DNA from 3 places in the Peribacillus sp. NPDC101480 genome. Region 1 is predicted to be linked to each of the others. Evidence: riboswitches for the same ligand, from Rfam matches in the RefSeq annotation. Region 1 holds a riboswitch; each other region holds the start of a gene.
The links. A riboswitch is a leader RNA that binds a small molecule or an ion and turns the genes downstream of it on or off. The one in region 1 is predicted to bind preQ1.

Region 1 (5,447 bases):
CCGCCTCCACCATTAGTTTACTCATTACAGACAGGTGATTTCACTGATTTTTTTCTGCAAAAATTTTTTTCTCCCTTTTGATTTTGCTCATATTGCTTTTTTACCAAATTTTCCAATTCCTCTTCATCATTCAAATCGACATCACTCGGATTGTCCTCATCAACTCCATCTATGATCACCATTTCATTTATTATTACCTGTTCTCGTGGATACACTTCAAAAATGTCTTCTACAGGAATTGTTTTATCTTTATACGGTTTATTGAATAAAAAAAAGCCGTCAAGACTATGAAAATTGATGCCAAAATACCGAATTTCTTTTTCATTTATCCATCCCCTCAAATCTCCAATAATATCCTTATAATACCATATAAGGGTATTAAAGTTAAAAATAAAAACGCTGCAATGTCCTGAATGCTCCCCTTTGCAACACTGGTGGAATTCCGCTTCAGTAAATGGTAAAGTTTATCTTTAAAAACAGGAATTTATTATTCAATCTAATATTTGACATTTGGAAATCAGTGAGCTATCATCCTAATTAACCAGTGGTCAATTAATAAGGAGGTGACAAGATGTCGCCAAGGAAATCGGCAGGTAAAGAATTATCCAGGGACATGGTGTTGAATGAAGCTAGAAACCTTTTTGCAACGTTAGGGTATTCTAATGTCTCCATGAGGCAATTGGCTAAATCATTGGATTGCAGCCATGGAGCCATTTATTATCATTTTAAAAATAAGGCGGAAATATTTTATAGTTTGGTAAAAACGGATTTCTCCGTTTTAAATAATTTAATCGATGATATCATCATGTCGGAAAAGGATTCTTCTGTAAAAATGGAAAAGATTTTATTGTGCTTCTTGGAGTTCGGTCTAACCCAACAAAATCATTATTCCATCATGTTTTTATCGAAGGAAAAAGAAATTCAGCAGTTACTTCAATTTGATTCTAATAAAACATATGAAAAGCTCATCCAGTCCCTGACGGACCTAACGGACAACAAATTGAATCCTGCATCCATATGGTCGATTTTTCTTTCTCTTCACGGATTCATAACTTTTTATATTAATTCTGAGCTAACTTATCAAGATGTAAAAGGCTTAGCTTATTTTCATGTAAAAAATATCATCAGGAACATCATATAATTTTTTGAATATTATTGACCATAGGTCAATTAAACATTGGAGGTTTTAATATGGTAAAGAAATACCTTCATATTGAAGGACTCATGGTCCTTTTAGCGGTGATTTACATCTATTCGTTATATGAATTCAGCTGGTGGATTTTCCTTCTATTGATTTTATCGCCTGATGTTTCCATGCTGGCCTACCTGATCAATGATCGGATTGGAGCAAGGGTTTATAACTTATTTCATACTTATACTCTGTCCATCTTCATGATTTTGCTAGCCATTTTTCTAAAGTCTGATGCATTGATGCTGATTGGTTTAATTTGGACTGCGCATATTGGAATGGATCGCTTATTTGGATATGGCCTTAAATACACATCATCCTTCAAAGCTACACACATTCAAAGGTTGTAATAGCTTAAAAGGCAGTGTGATTACGCATCACACTGCCTCCGCTTTCTTTTCTTTATACGCCCCGCTTGTTACCCCATATATAGGTATGCAGCTGGGGCAGGACTTTCACATCATTCAATTCATCATCTGTTATCACTTTATCAATTAACTCTTCGTACTTCTTCAATAGGCCGCTGATCAATTGACGATCATCCGCCGTCCTGCTGTCGTCATTGCCGACCTGCAGATAAAAAGGAATTTCCGGGTAACGCCCATGTACATGTTTGGCATATTGATAATCTTCCTCGTTAAATACGACGATTTTCAATGAGACATGGTTGTCAGGATTTCGATTGGCAAGGTTCGAGATGATTTTGTCGAGCACCGTAAAGTCGGTGTTCATTCCAGAGCTCGGCGGCTTAGGTGAAATAGTCAGTTCATCAATATCGAGAAACCAATCCTGCCATCGGCTCCCTTGGGTTTCGACACCTATTTTCATTTTATTTTCATGTAAGATCGCTATCAAGCCGTTTAGGTTTTTCAACAGAGCCGGGTTTCCTCCTGATATCGTAACGAAGGAAAAAGCGGAACCCCCAATACGCTTCAGCTCATCCCATATTTCTTCGGCAGTCATCTGGACGGTATCTTCCTTACCGGAGCCATCCCATGTAAATGCGGAATCACACCAGGCACACGAATAATCGCAACCGGCCGTCCGAACGAACATGGTTTTTTGGCCAATGACCATTCCCTCCCCTTGGATGGTCGGCCCAAATATTTCCATAACCGGGAGTTTACTCACTTTCCATCCACTCCCGTCTGGCTTCGGCATAGCTTGTCGGCGTTTCGTACAGTCGAACAAATTCGACTCTAGCACCTTCATATTCTTTTAATGAAAGGGATTCGGCCATTTTTTCATAAATCCAGACAACCATATTTTCAGCTGTTGTATTCATGAGCGGCAGGGTTTCATTCAAATAACGGTGATCCAGGTGGATTTCAATTTCATTTTTCCATATATCCTTGATGTCCCCAAAATCTATCATCAACCCGCGTGAATCTGTATACCCGCTTAATCCGAAAATGACCTTATACGTGTGGCCATGCAGGTTCTTGCATTTTCCTTCATAATCATGCAGATGGTGTGCCGCATCAAAGGTGAATTCCTTACTCACGAGAACCCTCTTGTTTGTATACTTCAATTGGCTGCGCTGAATATCTTCATCTATTTTTTGGAGTTTATCAACTATCGTAAAACCGTACATCATGAAAGCACCTTCCGTCTGCTTACATAGTCATCCAGTCCTTTTTTCCGCAGATTACATGCCGGACAATCTCCACAGCCGTCGGAGATGATTCCGTTATAGCAAGTCAGGGTCTTTTCGCGCACAAAATCGAACGCGCCTAGCTGATCCGCTAGCTCCCATGTTTCCTCTTTATTAAGCCACATTAGCGGCGTATCAATGACGAATGACTGGTCCATCGACAAGTTCAAGGTCACATTCAATGATTTAATGAATACATCGCGGCAGTCCGGATATCCGCTGAAATCCGTTTCACAAACACCGGTGACAATATGTTTAGCGCCAATCTGACTCGCCAGCACTCCGGCAAACGAAAGGAACAGCAAATTCCTCCCTGGTACGAACGTCGACGGCAATTCCCCTTCTTCTCCGTCCGCCACCGCAATATCACTTCTCGTCAGCGCATTTGGTGCCAGTTGGTTCAGCAGCGACATGTCAAGGATATGATGGTTTATGCCCAATTCCTTGGCAATGTTTTGAGCGCATTCGATTTCCAAGCTATGCCGCTGGTTATAATCGAACGTCACCGCTTCCACTTCCTCAAATCTCTCCATCGCCCAGAACAGGCACGTCGTACTGTCCTGACCTCCGCTAAACACAACCACTGCCTTTTCTTTCTTCTTCATTTCTATAAAACTCCTTTTTACGGAAAAAAACAGCACCCTAAGAATAGAGCACTGTTTCTCCTTAGTTTTTTTGAGAGGGTAGCTAGAACCTCTTCCGCCTTAACACGGAATATTATATTTTTCCAAGTCAATAGTAACTTGAAAACGATAAGAAATCAAGATGTTTTTATTAAGAGAACATTGGATCTGATGGAAAATTTGGTTAACTTTTCATTGCTTAAATATCCTTTTATTTATCCGATAAAACAGTGTGAATAAAATATCGATAAAGGGGTCCAATAATTTGAAAAGCATTAAAGCAAAGGTATTGGTGGCATTTTCACTCATCATATCTTTATGTGTCATCTTAGGATCATTCAATATCTACAGCAGCAACAAGTCACTGGTATATTCCCAGGATATCATCGAAAAGGAGCTTCCGCTTCTTATCCAAGACGAAAAGCTGCTATACAATCTAGCACAAAGAACCGCATACGCCCGGGCATATATTCTTTATGGTGACGAGAGTTATAAAGAAGGGTTCTTACAATATACCGAAGAAAGCCAGGTCATCCAGGAGGATCTTCTTGCCTTAAGCGATTCTGTTAAAGCGAAGGAATTAATCGAGAAAAGCGTGGATTGGAGCACGATGATTGTAGACCGGGTGTTTCCACAATATGAAAATGGAAATGAAGAACGCGCTAAAGAGATACTCGAAAATGAAGTGGCGCCAATAAGCAATGAAGTTATGGAGGGTTTCAAGGAGCTTGCTTCGGAACGCGAGGAATTGATTGTCGCTTCAGGTGAAACCGTCATCACCAGCGGGAAATCGGTTAAGACGACAAGTATCATCATATCCATTGCGGCAGTCCTTATCGGCCTTGTCCTTGCGGTTGTTACCGCCAACCTCATTACCACCCCCCTCCTTAAAATCAGGGATAGGATGAAAATGGTGGCTGCAGGAGAGCTGAATCATGAGCCCCTGGAGCAAAAGTCAAATGATGAAATGGGCGAACTAACGGTATCCGCCAATCAAATGCAGAAAGACCTTCGTGATACGATTGAAAAAATGCTCATTGTTTCGCAATCCGTTTCCAACCAAAGCGAAGATCTGACTCAATCAGCAAATGAAGTGCAGCAGGGCACCAAACAGATAGCGACTACTATGTATGAACTTTCGGAAGGTTCGGAGTCACAAGCCAACCTGGCATCTGAAATGGTTCGCATCATGGATGATTTCACCGGCAGGATTAAGCTTGCCCACCTAGAAGGGGTGGATGTAGCTAACAGTTCAACCGAAATCCTTTCCTTGACCAAGGAAGGCACCACTTTAATGCGCAGTTCGGTCCAACAGATGCAAAGTATTGATGGGATTGTCAAAAATGCCGTAGAGCAAGTGAAAGGGCTCGATTCTCAATCACAGCAAATTTCGCAGCTTGTGCAGGTCATCAAGGATATATCCAATCAAACTAATCTATTGGCGCTGAATGCAGCCATAGAAGCTGCTCGTGCTGGTGAACATGGCAAGGGCTTTGCCGTCGTCGCCGATGAAGTGCGGAAACTCGCTGAAGAGGTCACAGACTCCGTTGGGGATATCACCAATATTGTCTCCGCCATTCAAAAAGGTTCAAAAACGGTCGTCCACTCCCTGGAAGATGGTTATACTCAAGTGGATGAAGGCACGAAACAAATCACGCTCACAGGGCAAACCTTTGAAACAATCAATCATTCTGTCGGGAATATGGAAATGAAAATACTGCATATAACAGACGAATTGAACTATATTTCCTCAAATAGCAAAAAAATCAATCAGGCTATCGAAGATATCGCAGCCGTTTCTGAAGAGTCCGCGGCAGGAATCGAACAAGTCTCCGCCTCCGCTCAGCAATCCAGCTCTTCGATGGATGAAATCACGAATCATGCCAGTGAACTTGCATCTTCGGCAGAACTGCTCACTGAACAGGTTAAGAAGTTCCAATTATGACACTAGCAATTTCCCGAATGCGGGAAATTGCTTTTT
Region 2 (5,447 bases), on a different contig from region 1:
TATAGGAAGTCTTTGTTTAGCATAAAACACGTTTCCCGCTCATCATCTAGGAATCGATTGTAATCCTCAAGTAGTTCCTTTATGGGCAATAACAATTAGATAGTCCTTTTTTGTTCTTTTGTTCCTTAGGTGTTTGATACAATTAATATCAGACATTGCTAGCATCCTTTCGTAATCCTCCACTCTGTATTGATTCGACACCTATACAGTAGAGGGACTTGGGGTGGTTGGCAACAAAGTGCAGGACTCTAACTTCAAAGCTCTGCACTTCTATTTTGCAATACACAAAATATGTAATTTTATTACCTATTATGCCATAATACCTATACATAAGCACGTTTTTTTCTTTATTATGATTAATATATTCTATTTTTTCAATTATATTAAATTAATTAATATCGGCTTTGTGGACACTGAAAATAATAAAATGGCAATTTATTGGAAATATTCCCTTTCCATATTTTGCACTATAAAAGAGGTTTGATTTAATTTGCTATATGGTAAATAAATCAGACAATAAAATGTTCATGGTTAAGGGGATAAATAATTTACGTTAAGATATTTGCGGAAATTATGAAAAATCCCCAAATCGAGTAGATTCGGGGATTTCTGAATTATATACCAAATGTTAGAGAGTTCAGTATAATTATCAGTGTTTAAAATAATTTACTTCTGTCCATCTTCTATTAAACAATCAAAAAATAGTTTAAATCCTTTTACCATAAGTCTCAAGGTGGTATATCTTATGGTGTTGCCGTATGATTTCTAGATGTGTAATAAATCACATTAATAATAATGGCAGCTATCCCCTGGATAACCGTTTTAACAATAATCTGACCAAAAATTGCAAATGGAACTGCTTCCCAAGGTATAAAGTTCGCACCAATTGGACTTAAACCTATAATTACAAATATTACAGAATCTAATAGCCCGCCAACAATACCACTATATAATACTCGCCAACTCATTGGTAAATTCAAACGAGTATATATTTCAGTATCAGTAGTTTCTGCAATAACAAATGACAGGGATGATGCTAAGACAATCAATAAAGTATCACCTAATAGAAAAGATACTAAAGCTGACAAAGCAAGAGCAATAGCAATACAGAAATATGTTTTCTTTCTTCCATATTTGTTCTGTACCAAATCTCGAAAAATAAAAGTAGCACCTATTAAGAAAGTGCCCATTGGGATTATGAATACGCCAAGCTGAAAAGGAGCAAATGCAGCAGTAACAACGTTTGCAGTTATAATAGCAACTAAGTATAATATTATTCTCAACTAATCACCCCATCTTAATATATAAATTTAAAACTATTTTCTCTTTTAAAATAGGAACGTATGTTCCTAGTAATATTCTACCTCAAACTTATAAAGTTATAAACTGGATTTTTCAGTTTGTTTCAATAAAAAAACTAAACTCCTCGTTTATTTCCCCATATATAGGTATGCAGTTGTGGTAATACTTTTACATCTTTTAATTCATTATCTAACATGACTTTATTTAAAAGCCATTCATATTTCTGTAGAAGTTGATTTACCAAATGTTGATTATCTGTTGTTTTATTATCCTCATTTCCAACCTGTAGGAAGAATGGAGTTTTGGGATATCTAAGGTGTATTTTTTTAGCATAGTTGTAATCAATCTCATCGAAAACAACAACCTTCAAACTTACATTATGTGAAGGGTCTTTTTCCTTTAGATTGTCAATTACTTTATCAAGTATATCAAAATTTGTAATCATCCCTGAACTTGGTGGCTTTGGAGAAATTGTTAATTCATCGATATGCAAAAACCAATCCTGCCACTTACTTCCCTGTGTCTCTAAACCAATTTTTATATTGTTTTCTTTTAAAAGGTCGATTAAGTAACTTAGGTTCTTTAATAATGCAGGATTCCCACCTGATATTGTTACAAAAGAAAAACCATCTCCGCCGAGTAAAACAAGTTCTTTCCAAATTTCTTCTGCGTCCATTTGCTTTATTAAATCTTTTCCAGAACCGTCCCAGGTAAAAGCAGAATCACACCATGAACAAGAATAATCACAACCTGCTGTTCGAACAAACATTGTCTTTTGTCCAATGACCATGCCTTCGCCTTGGATAGTTGGACCAAAGACCTCCATTACTGGTATTTTACTCATCCTCTATCCACTCCCGTCTTGCTTCAGCATAACCTGTTGGAGTTTCATATAATCGAACAAACTCTAATCTAGCATCCTTGTATTTAATCTGTCTTTCTTCTTGCTTCAAAGCATCGGACATTATTTCATAAATCCACACGACAATGTTTTCGGCTGTGGTATTCATCGGTGGCAGTGTTTCATTTAAATATCTATGATCAAGAAATATTTCAATTTCGTTTTTCCAAATTTCTTTGATCTCACCAAAATCAATCATTAACCCACGGTCATCAACAAATCCGCTCAGTCCAAAAATAACTCTATAAGTATGGCCATGGAGATTTTTGCACTTTCCTTCGTAGGCATGCAAATGATGCGCTGAGTCAAAGGTGAATTCCTTACTAACCATCACGCGTTTATTATGGTACTTTAACTGGTTACGTTTTATATCTTCATCTATTTTTTGGAGCTTTTCAACAATCCGAAAACCGTACATTATTTATTGCCCCTTTCTATCCTTCAAATAGTTGTCTAAGCCGTTTTTCCGTAACTTACATGCCGGACATTCACCACAACCATCGGCAACAATTCCGTTATAGCATGTCAGAGTTTTTTCACGGACAAAATCAAATGCTCCAAGATCGTCTGCTAGCTTCCATGTTTCAGCTTTATTCAACCACATTAATGGAGTATGAATCACAAATTGCTGATCCATAGAAAGGTTAAGTGTTACATTTAATGATTTAACGAACACATCTCGACAGTCTGGATATCCACTAAAATCCGTCTCACAAACCCCAGTGACAATGTGTTTCGCACCAACTTGGCTAGCTAGCACACCAGCAAAAGACATGAATAATAAATTTCGACCAGGAACAAAGGTCGATGGAAGGCTGCCGCCATTTTCCCCATCCTTCACTTCAATTTCATCTCTTGTTAAAGCATTCGGTGCTAGTTGATTCAGTAAACCCATATCTAAAATATGATGCTTTACACCAAGTTCTTTTGCTATATTTTTTGCACATTCTATTTCAGTAATATGTCTTTGATTGTAATCAAAAGTAACAGCAATTACTTCTTGAAATTGTTCTAATGCCCAGAATAAACACGTAGTACTATCTTGTCCTCCACTAAACACAACGATAGCTTTATCTTTTTTCAATTGTAAAACTCCTTTCAATAGAAAAAACAGCACTACTAAGAAAGCAGAACTGTTTTCCTTAGTTTTTTAAAGAGGGTAGCTAGAACCTCTACCGCGAGAGCGGTTTCTCTATAAATATTATATCATAATTTGAGATAGAATTATTTTTTTTAATTATTGCTACAACTTAGGTTACTAAAAAAATCATCAACCTTTATTGGTAAAGGCACTTTCAATTTCATTACAATTACCTAGTAATTAATAATAATTTAGCTTACATGACTAGACATAACTTGGTTATCATACTGTTCTTGACAATACTCCTCCAATGCCTCTATAATTCCGGTTTCCCCTGAACTTCGAGAATATAATAAATTATCATCTAAATAAGGTGATATCCCAAAAGTTAATGCATGGGACATACAAGTTGTGACGAGAATAACTAAATCTGAGTTTCGAGCATACGCTTTCGCTTCATTTGTCAATTTACTATCCGTACAGACCTTTACTTTAACATTTGGATTTCTCTTTGTAATCCGCTGTGCAGCTCGCTGTGCTGGTTTCTCACGTAGAGAGTAGATGGTAATAGACATATTAGGTAATACCTCTAATAGATCCATATCTCTATTAGAAGTTATCTTCTCATTTAATGCATCAATCATGGAAGAATTAGCAGATATTCTGTTTCCTAAATCAATCCATGATTGAATAACCGTTTGGTTAGCTATTCTATCAAGAAGAGATCCAACCCAATTTGTCCAAACTGGTTGTAAGAGATCATCACCAAGTCCGTATTCCTTAAATAGCTCTAAAGATTCTAGCACATATGATGATAATCGATCTGTTGGGAATACATTAAACCATGATTCGACTTGATTCCAATATAAATGAACTTTGGAAATCTCTAAGCACAATAAACCTTCCGTTAGTCTTAATAAAAAGCCGGTATTATTTTCATTTCGTTTCCCATGAATACAGAGAATTTCTCGCGTATATTCATATAATTCATTCGCCTTTTCATTAGGAAAATAATCATCTTGCATTAACTCTGTAACAAACATAGGCAATGCTGTTTGTAAAAGAGATTTTTGCATGGATGAGAGAGACTCTATTCCTATCGTAGCTATTATTTCTGATAGATTACTAAGAGACGTAATGGACCAATTGATATTCCCTTGTTGAACATCTATCGTCGTTAAATGCTCTTCTAAAAGATCAAAATCAGAAGTGTGTATAAAATTATAAAACCAGTTGTACCAATCCACTCGATCGGTTGTCTCAGTCGTTATTAATAAAGATTCATTCTCTTTTTGTAGATTAAGTAAGTAGATCATCCATCCTTTAGATTGCGGTTCTTTCATTAACTGCCGTTGTTCCTGTTCAGATAGCATTTCATAATGCTTTAATGCAACAGAGCACGTTTCCTCTGTTTCTTCCATAATGGAAATTCCTGCAAGCAAACGAACCTTATCAATAGAAAGATCAACTCCATTTAGAAGAAGAAAAGCATCTTCATACTCATGATTAGTAAAACACTGTTTGGCTCGTTCTAATTTATCATTAATGGAGATTATCGGCTTCTCTTTATTCGTTTGTACATAAAGTAAGAGGAATTCAATAATATCTTTAGTGATCTCATCTTTGGTCTTTTCTTGGTAGCGCTCCAGTTTATCTTCCTGACCTTTAGAAGCTGCTTCATAAGCAAATACACGTATAGAAGTTTCCTCATCTAAACTCAACTGTGAACGTAAGAGTGTTCCAAGCTTATATCGTGATTCTTTAAATGCTTTCATTGACAAATCATATCGGCCGAGAATATCCGATTTAGATAATTTGCGTTGATAAAATGTTCGGATTAAAGCGATATGAACTTGAATAGGTATTTTACCGAATCCAGCCAAGATCTCAAAATCATCAGATTCCCAAATTCGATCCCACTTACCTTGGGCACTTAACCACAGAAGCGTTAAAAATTTATAATTTTCATCACTCAAATATTTTCCTTGCTGAAGTGTATTTAAATAGCTTTTCGCCTCTTCCCATTTTTGTAAAACAATCGCTTGATAAAATCTGCTTCGTAATGTGAATGCATTTACCTTTAACTCGTCATATGAGATGTTCGGTCGACGGTCATCAAGCCTCCTCCATAACCGAAGTCTCCCCCAAATATTTTCTTCCTGC
Region 3 (5,447 bases), on a different contig from region 1:
GTTTCTTCATCGGAAACTTCACAGTAGATCAACGACTCTTTATAAAATTCGGAGTATTCGGCGAGCTCACTGTCTCTTTTTCCTTTATAATTTACATGCTCCAATTGAAATAATTGCAGCCCGAAGGTATTGGATTCAAGCCATCGGCCATCACCATCCTTGAAGTTAACGAAATCAACCATCGAATTGATGAGTGTACGCCGACGTTGTTCCGCCTCTTTTAATCGTTTGAATTCTTCCCTTTTAGCTAAATAAAGATATAAGACCAAGCCTATTGATAAAAGGAAAACAAAGCCTTCCACTCTTTGCAGTTGAACGAAGACTTCCTTGTTTTGGATATTTGTAGTTAAAAAATAGTCGAATACGACTAATGTAAGAATCCCGGATAGGATATATATTGCTAAGATGGAGCGTTTGGACATGGAGATTCTCCCTGATTTTAGACATTTCAAAGGTAAAATTACATACACATTTTAACAAACTATCGAAAAAAAATATATGCAGAATCCTAAATAAAAAAACAGGGGCCAATGTGGTCACCTGTTTTTTCTGAAGAAGGTAAGTTTCTTTTTCTTTTTTGCACGCTTATAGATAATGAAAAATAGTAAGAAGAGGAGTGCGAGTGCAGCTAGCGTATATTGGTTCATTTCAACAGATAGCAGTCCATAGGGAATCAGCGATAGGAAGAAAAAGTATATAAGGTTGCCAAGCGCCGTCGCTAATAAAAAATCCTTGAACGTGACAGTGCTGACTCCAGCTGCCAAGTTAATTAAGCTTGTTGGGATAAGCGGGAAAATCCTTCCTGTAAAAACGTACATGAAGCCATGCTCCACAACGGTTTCCTGCCATTTTTCACCAATCTTCTTTAAGAGAAGCTCCTGAAACCAGTTTCTTGCTGCATAAAAAATGAATCCTGAGGCAACAACACTTGTAAACCAACTCCATAGATAGCCATATATGAATCCGAATATCGTGACATTGATAGTCAGGAGCAATATTAAGGGGATGATTGTAAAAGAATTTTGTACAAACATCAATACGAATGTCACAATAAATGTAAGCAGAAGGTTTTCCTTCAATATACCAATAACAGAATCCAGGTCACTTTTCCAAACCAAAGTGAACAGCTCAGCATTAGAGTATATAAATATTGCGATTACAAATAGACCTAATATGGTCAGGACTTTTTTCAAAGGGCCACCACCATTCTTACTAATAGTTTATCATTTTCGAGTTCATTGGTGAAAAAAAAGAGCTGCCGCATCAAGCAGACAGCTCTTTTCCATTATAGTGGCCTAACGGCGCGAAGATTCCTTTTAAAGCCACTTTTCAAACTGAATTCTTTTGTTCATTCCATAAATGATTGGCGCTCCGATCAGGAGGACGACGAACTCACCGACAGCTGTAGTCATCCAGCTTAGCCAGAATGGCAAGCCAAAGGCAAGGTTCAGTTCAATTGCAATTAAAAACATTGTGAATGTAAAAAAGATAATCGTGGCGATCATCCGTCCTTTAATGCCTTTTATGAAACGAGAAATATAAATGACAAGCAATAAGGCGAGCAGGGATTGCCCCACCCCAAAAATCAAATCATATGGCACCATCGGCGAAAAGAGCAGATTCGATATGAAGACCCCGCCAACGATACCGTAGATATACTTTTTATTGAATACAATCAGATGATTCAACATTTCCGGTACACGGAATTGGAACATCTCAAAAGCTATTGGTTTAAACACCAATGAGACCGCCACATACAAGGCAGCCAATAACCCGTTTATCACGAGTGTACGAACATTCATTTTACTCTCTCCCTAGTTTTTTATCGTGGGATGGTTACGAACCACGTGTAGGCGTTTACCCGATTATTAATAGTATCCCATGTACGCTTGTTTCGTCAATTTGTAAAGAATGGTTTTAATTTATTAGTTTCCCCAGTAGAAGTAGCACAATAGGATTTTGATTTATTGCAATGAAGGATGATATTATTTCAATATGTACGTCAAAGGAGTGAATATAAAATGTCGATCGAGAGTGTCAAAAGCCATTTTAAACAATGGAATCGGGAAGGCGACGTAAAGGAGTTCGAAACATCGAGTGCTACGGTGATTGAGGCAGCGGAAACCATCGGTGTTATCCCAGCGCGGATTGCTAAGACTCTTTCCTTTAAAGGGGAAGGTGAACACGCGATTTTGGTAGTTGCCGCAGGGGACGCTAAAGTGGATAATAAGAAATTTCGTCAGACATTCGGTTTCAAGGCACGAATGCTTTCGCCTGAAGAAGTGCTTGCACAGACCGGCCATGCAATCGGAGGCGTTTGCCCGTTTGGTCTGGCAAACGATTTAGCTGTTTTTCTTGATGTATCGTTGAAGCGCTTCGAGTCATTGTTCCCGGCTTGCGGCAGTGCGAACTCTGCAATAGAACTTACACTCGCTGAATTGTTTGAATATTCAGGTGCGAAGGAGTGGGTGGATGTTTGTAAGGGTTGGGAAGAAAAGGACAATGAGGAAACGGCGGTAGGCAATGCAGTTGATGTCATTTGATTAATGTGTCAAAAAATTAGATTCACATGATTGGGATTGAGTCCACTGCAGTGGACTTTATTTGTAGGGGCCGCATGCATTTCTATGATTAAAGCGGAAAACGGGCAGAAAGTGTTCCTGAGCGGAGGTCGAAAGATGTTAAATGGAAGCGAAAGAAAAAGCAATAGCAGCTATCTTAGTCTTAAAACTCTTTATGAAGAAAATATAACGGTTAAGAGCATTGCCCAGGAGCTTGAGTTTTGCCATAAAAATGATCTGGCGCTGGATATTCAGGAAGCATTGGAAAAAAAGAATTTTGATATATTGGCTGTCCAAGATCAAGGGGAAATCATCGGGTATATCGAAAGGGAAGAACTAGGTGAAGGAAGTATTTCTGAATATATGAGAAACTTTTCACCAAGGGAAATGGTTTCGGACTCAACCCCTTTGATCCAGCTTCTCCATATTTTCAAGAATAAAACAAGGGTGTTCGTCTTGGAGAATAATTCAATTAAAATGTTGATTACCCATGCCGACCTTCAAAAGCCTCCGATCAGGATGCTGATATTCGGATATATTACCTTATTGGAAATGAGGATGAGCGATATCATCCTGGATAGATTCGGCGATGGCAGCTGGTATCCAATGATCAGCGAAGACCGTTTAGAAAAGGCAACCGAATTATATAGAAGGAGAATTGATAAAAATGAGGATATCAATATAATAGAGTGCCTGCAAATCAGTGATAAATTCGATATCATACATAAAGATAAGGAATTGAGGTGCTTCTTCCAAATCCCTTCGAAAAGTAAAGGGAAGAAGGATGCGAATGCCATCCGGAAATTACGGGATAAGATTTCCCATGCTAATGAACTGGGTCTGGACATGTCATGGATGGAAATCATCGAGGTTGTCGAGTCCTGCGGCCGACTGCTCGAAATCTCTGAATCCTATCCTTACGAAAAATAAGATCCGGCTAATCATGCTGGTTCTTTTTTAGCTCATCCAGACAGAAAAAAACTGCCCATATCAGGCAGTCTCCCCGAAATTTCAAAACTCCGGCAGTTGATCCAGGTTATTTTCCTTTATCCCATCGGGCTCACTCCGCAATATGTCACGTCCATATTTATGAAAGACGTCAACATTGGCCAGGTTGCCCGCCTTTGCTTCCGCAAGGGCTGTGGGGTAGTCGAGTTCGCGGCCGGAGTTCGTCTTGATGGCGATAATATTGTCCTCTTCATTTTTCCTTACGGCGATGATTTCTTCTTTTCCTGCTGAATCAGGTTGGTTTGCTTGCGGTGTTCCCTGCTGTTTATATGATTCATAGGCTTTTTCAAATTGGTCCATGTTTTAGACACCTCCTATTTATAGGGTGAGCCATTTTTTCTGCAATATACAAACCGGATTTCGTCCAACTTGAGCCGTTAATTCGTCCAAATGGGCCGATTTTTCGGCACTTTTTTTTGTGATTGCTGTCTTATTGGCCTTTTTGCAGTGGCATGGCACTTGCATCTATTTTAAGTAGTGCAAATTTAAGTAGTAGCAAGAAATAATATCCACTGAATTAAGGGAGGAATATGAATCATGAATGTAAAACAAGGGGCAAGCACTGTAAATGCAAAACAACAGGTCAAGACAATGAAAGCGGCGGTCGTCAATGAATTTAACCAAAAACTTGAGGTTAAAGAAGTACCCATTCCGAAATTGGAGTATGGTGAGATATTAGTGAAAATTAAAGCCTGTGGCGTGTGTCATACCGATCTACATGCGGTACATGGTGATTGGCCGGTAAAACCCAAGCTTCCGCTTATCCCCGGACATGAGGGTGTGGGCATTATAGAAAAGGTGGCAGAAGGCGTAACTTCCTTGAAAGTGGGTGACCGTGTTGGGATCCCTTGGCTTTATTCAGCCTGTGGCGATTGTGAATATTGTCTGACCGGCAGGGAAACGCTTTGCTTGGATCAATTGAATGCAGGCTATTCCGTGGACGGCGGGTATGCGGAATATTGTAAAGCACCTGCCAAATATGTGGTGAAGGTTCCTGAAGGGCTTGACTTTGCGGAGGTATCACCGATTTTCTGTGCAGGTGTAACGACGTATAAAGCGCTTAAGGTATCAGAAGCAAAACCTGGTGATTGGGTAGCGGTTTATGGAATTGGCGGATTGGGACATGTTGCCCTGCAATACGCGAAAGCGATGGGCTTTAATGTCATTGCTGTCGATATTCAAGATGATAAGCTTGATCTGGCAACGGAACTGGGGGCGGATTACACGGTTAATGGGCTTAAGACAGATCCTGTACAGGCCATAAAGGATAAAGTTGGCGGTGTGCAGGCATCGATTTCTGTAGCGGTTACGAAAAAAGCATTCGAACAGGCTTACAGTTCTGTCAAGAGGGGAGGCACACTTGTCGTAGTCGGATTGCCGAATGATGAACTTCCAATCCCGATTTTTGATACAGTGTTAAATGGGGTAACTGTAAAAGGGTCCATCGTCGGGACGAGAAAAGATCTACAGGAAGCTGTTCAATTTGCGGCTGAGGGTAAAGTCAGAACGAATATTGAAACAAGAAAGCTTGATGAAATCAATGACGTGTTTTCAATGATGGAAAAGGGAGAAATCAACGGACGCATCGTATTGACGCTAGAATAGTAACAGAGGAGGAAGCCCTGGAACGGGGCAACCTCCTTTTTATTATGTCTGGCTCTTCTCATTTAATATATAGCGCAATTTCCTTATGGATATTTGCAAGCGTTTGGCAGCTTCATTCCGGTTGCCGTAGGTTTTTTGCAGTGCCTGCATGACGAGCTCCTTTCCAATTGTCGATTGAAGCTGTTTGATTTCCGTAAGGATTTCTTCAAGCATCAGTTCATCCTTCTCATTAAAATCGGCCACCAGTCTTTTTCGCCACTCTTCAAGAAGGTT

Region 2: another riboswitch for preQ1. It lies ahead of queC (7-cyano-7-deazaguanine synthase QueC); the one in region 1 lies ahead of queC (7-cyano-7-deazaguanine synthase QueC).
Region 3: another riboswitch for preQ1. It lies ahead of ACQKMF_RS19515 (QueT transporter family protein); the one in region 1 lies ahead of queC (7-cyano-7-deazaguanine synthase QueC).

The regions. Positions count from the first base shown of each region.
Region 1 covers NZ_JBNNSB010000001.1:478,873-484,319, reverse strand. Annotated here, with positions in the region: gene ACQKMF_RS02500 (hypothetical protein) at 18-341, opposite strand; gene ACQKMF_RS02495 (TetR/AcrR family transcriptional regulator) at 572-1,141, shown strand; gene ACQKMF_RS02490 (DUF4260 domain-containing protein) at 1,192-1,539, shown strand; gene queE (7-carboxy-7-deazaguanine synthase QueE) at 1,592-2,320, opposite strand; gene queD (6-carboxytetrahydropterin synthase QueD) at 2,313-2,783, opposite strand; gene queC (7-cyano-7-deazaguanine synthase QueC) at 2,783-3,448, opposite strand; PreQ1 riboswitch class I at 3,504-3,546, opposite strand; gene ACQKMF_RS02470 (methyl-accepting chemotaxis protein) at 3,732-5,411, shown strand.
Region 2 covers NZ_JBNNSB010000002.1:645,592-651,038, forward strand. Annotated here, with positions in the region: gene ACQKMF_RS10595 (VUT family protein) at 744-1,283, opposite strand; gene queE (7-carboxy-7-deazaguanine synthase QueE) at 1,418-2,146, opposite strand; gene queD (6-carboxytetrahydropterin synthase QueD) at 2,139-2,621, opposite strand; gene queC (7-cyano-7-deazaguanine synthase QueC) at 2,625-3,305, opposite strand; PreQ1 riboswitch class I at 3,340-3,382, opposite strand; gene dpdD (protein DpdD) at 3,536-5,447, opposite strand, start outside.
Region 3 covers NZ_JBNNSB010000006.1:51,057-56,503, forward strand. Annotated here, with positions in the region: gene ACQKMF_RS19505 (PAS domain S-box protein) at 1-422, opposite strand, end outside; gene ACQKMF_RS19510 (TVP38/TMEM64 family protein) at 537-1,193, opposite strand; gene ACQKMF_RS19515 (QueT transporter family protein) at 1,317-1,802, opposite strand; PreQ1 riboswitch class I at 1,809-1,853, opposite strand; gene ACQKMF_RS19520 (YbaK/EbsC family protein) at 2,022-2,543, shown strand; gene ACQKMF_RS19525 (hypothetical protein) at 2,679-3,491, shown strand; gene ACQKMF_RS19530 (DUF3892 domain-containing protein) at 3,573-3,869, opposite strand; gene adhP (alcohol dehydrogenase AdhP) at 4,161-5,174, shown strand; gene ACQKMF_RS19540 (sigma-54-dependent transcriptional regulator) at 5,217-5,447, opposite strand, start outside.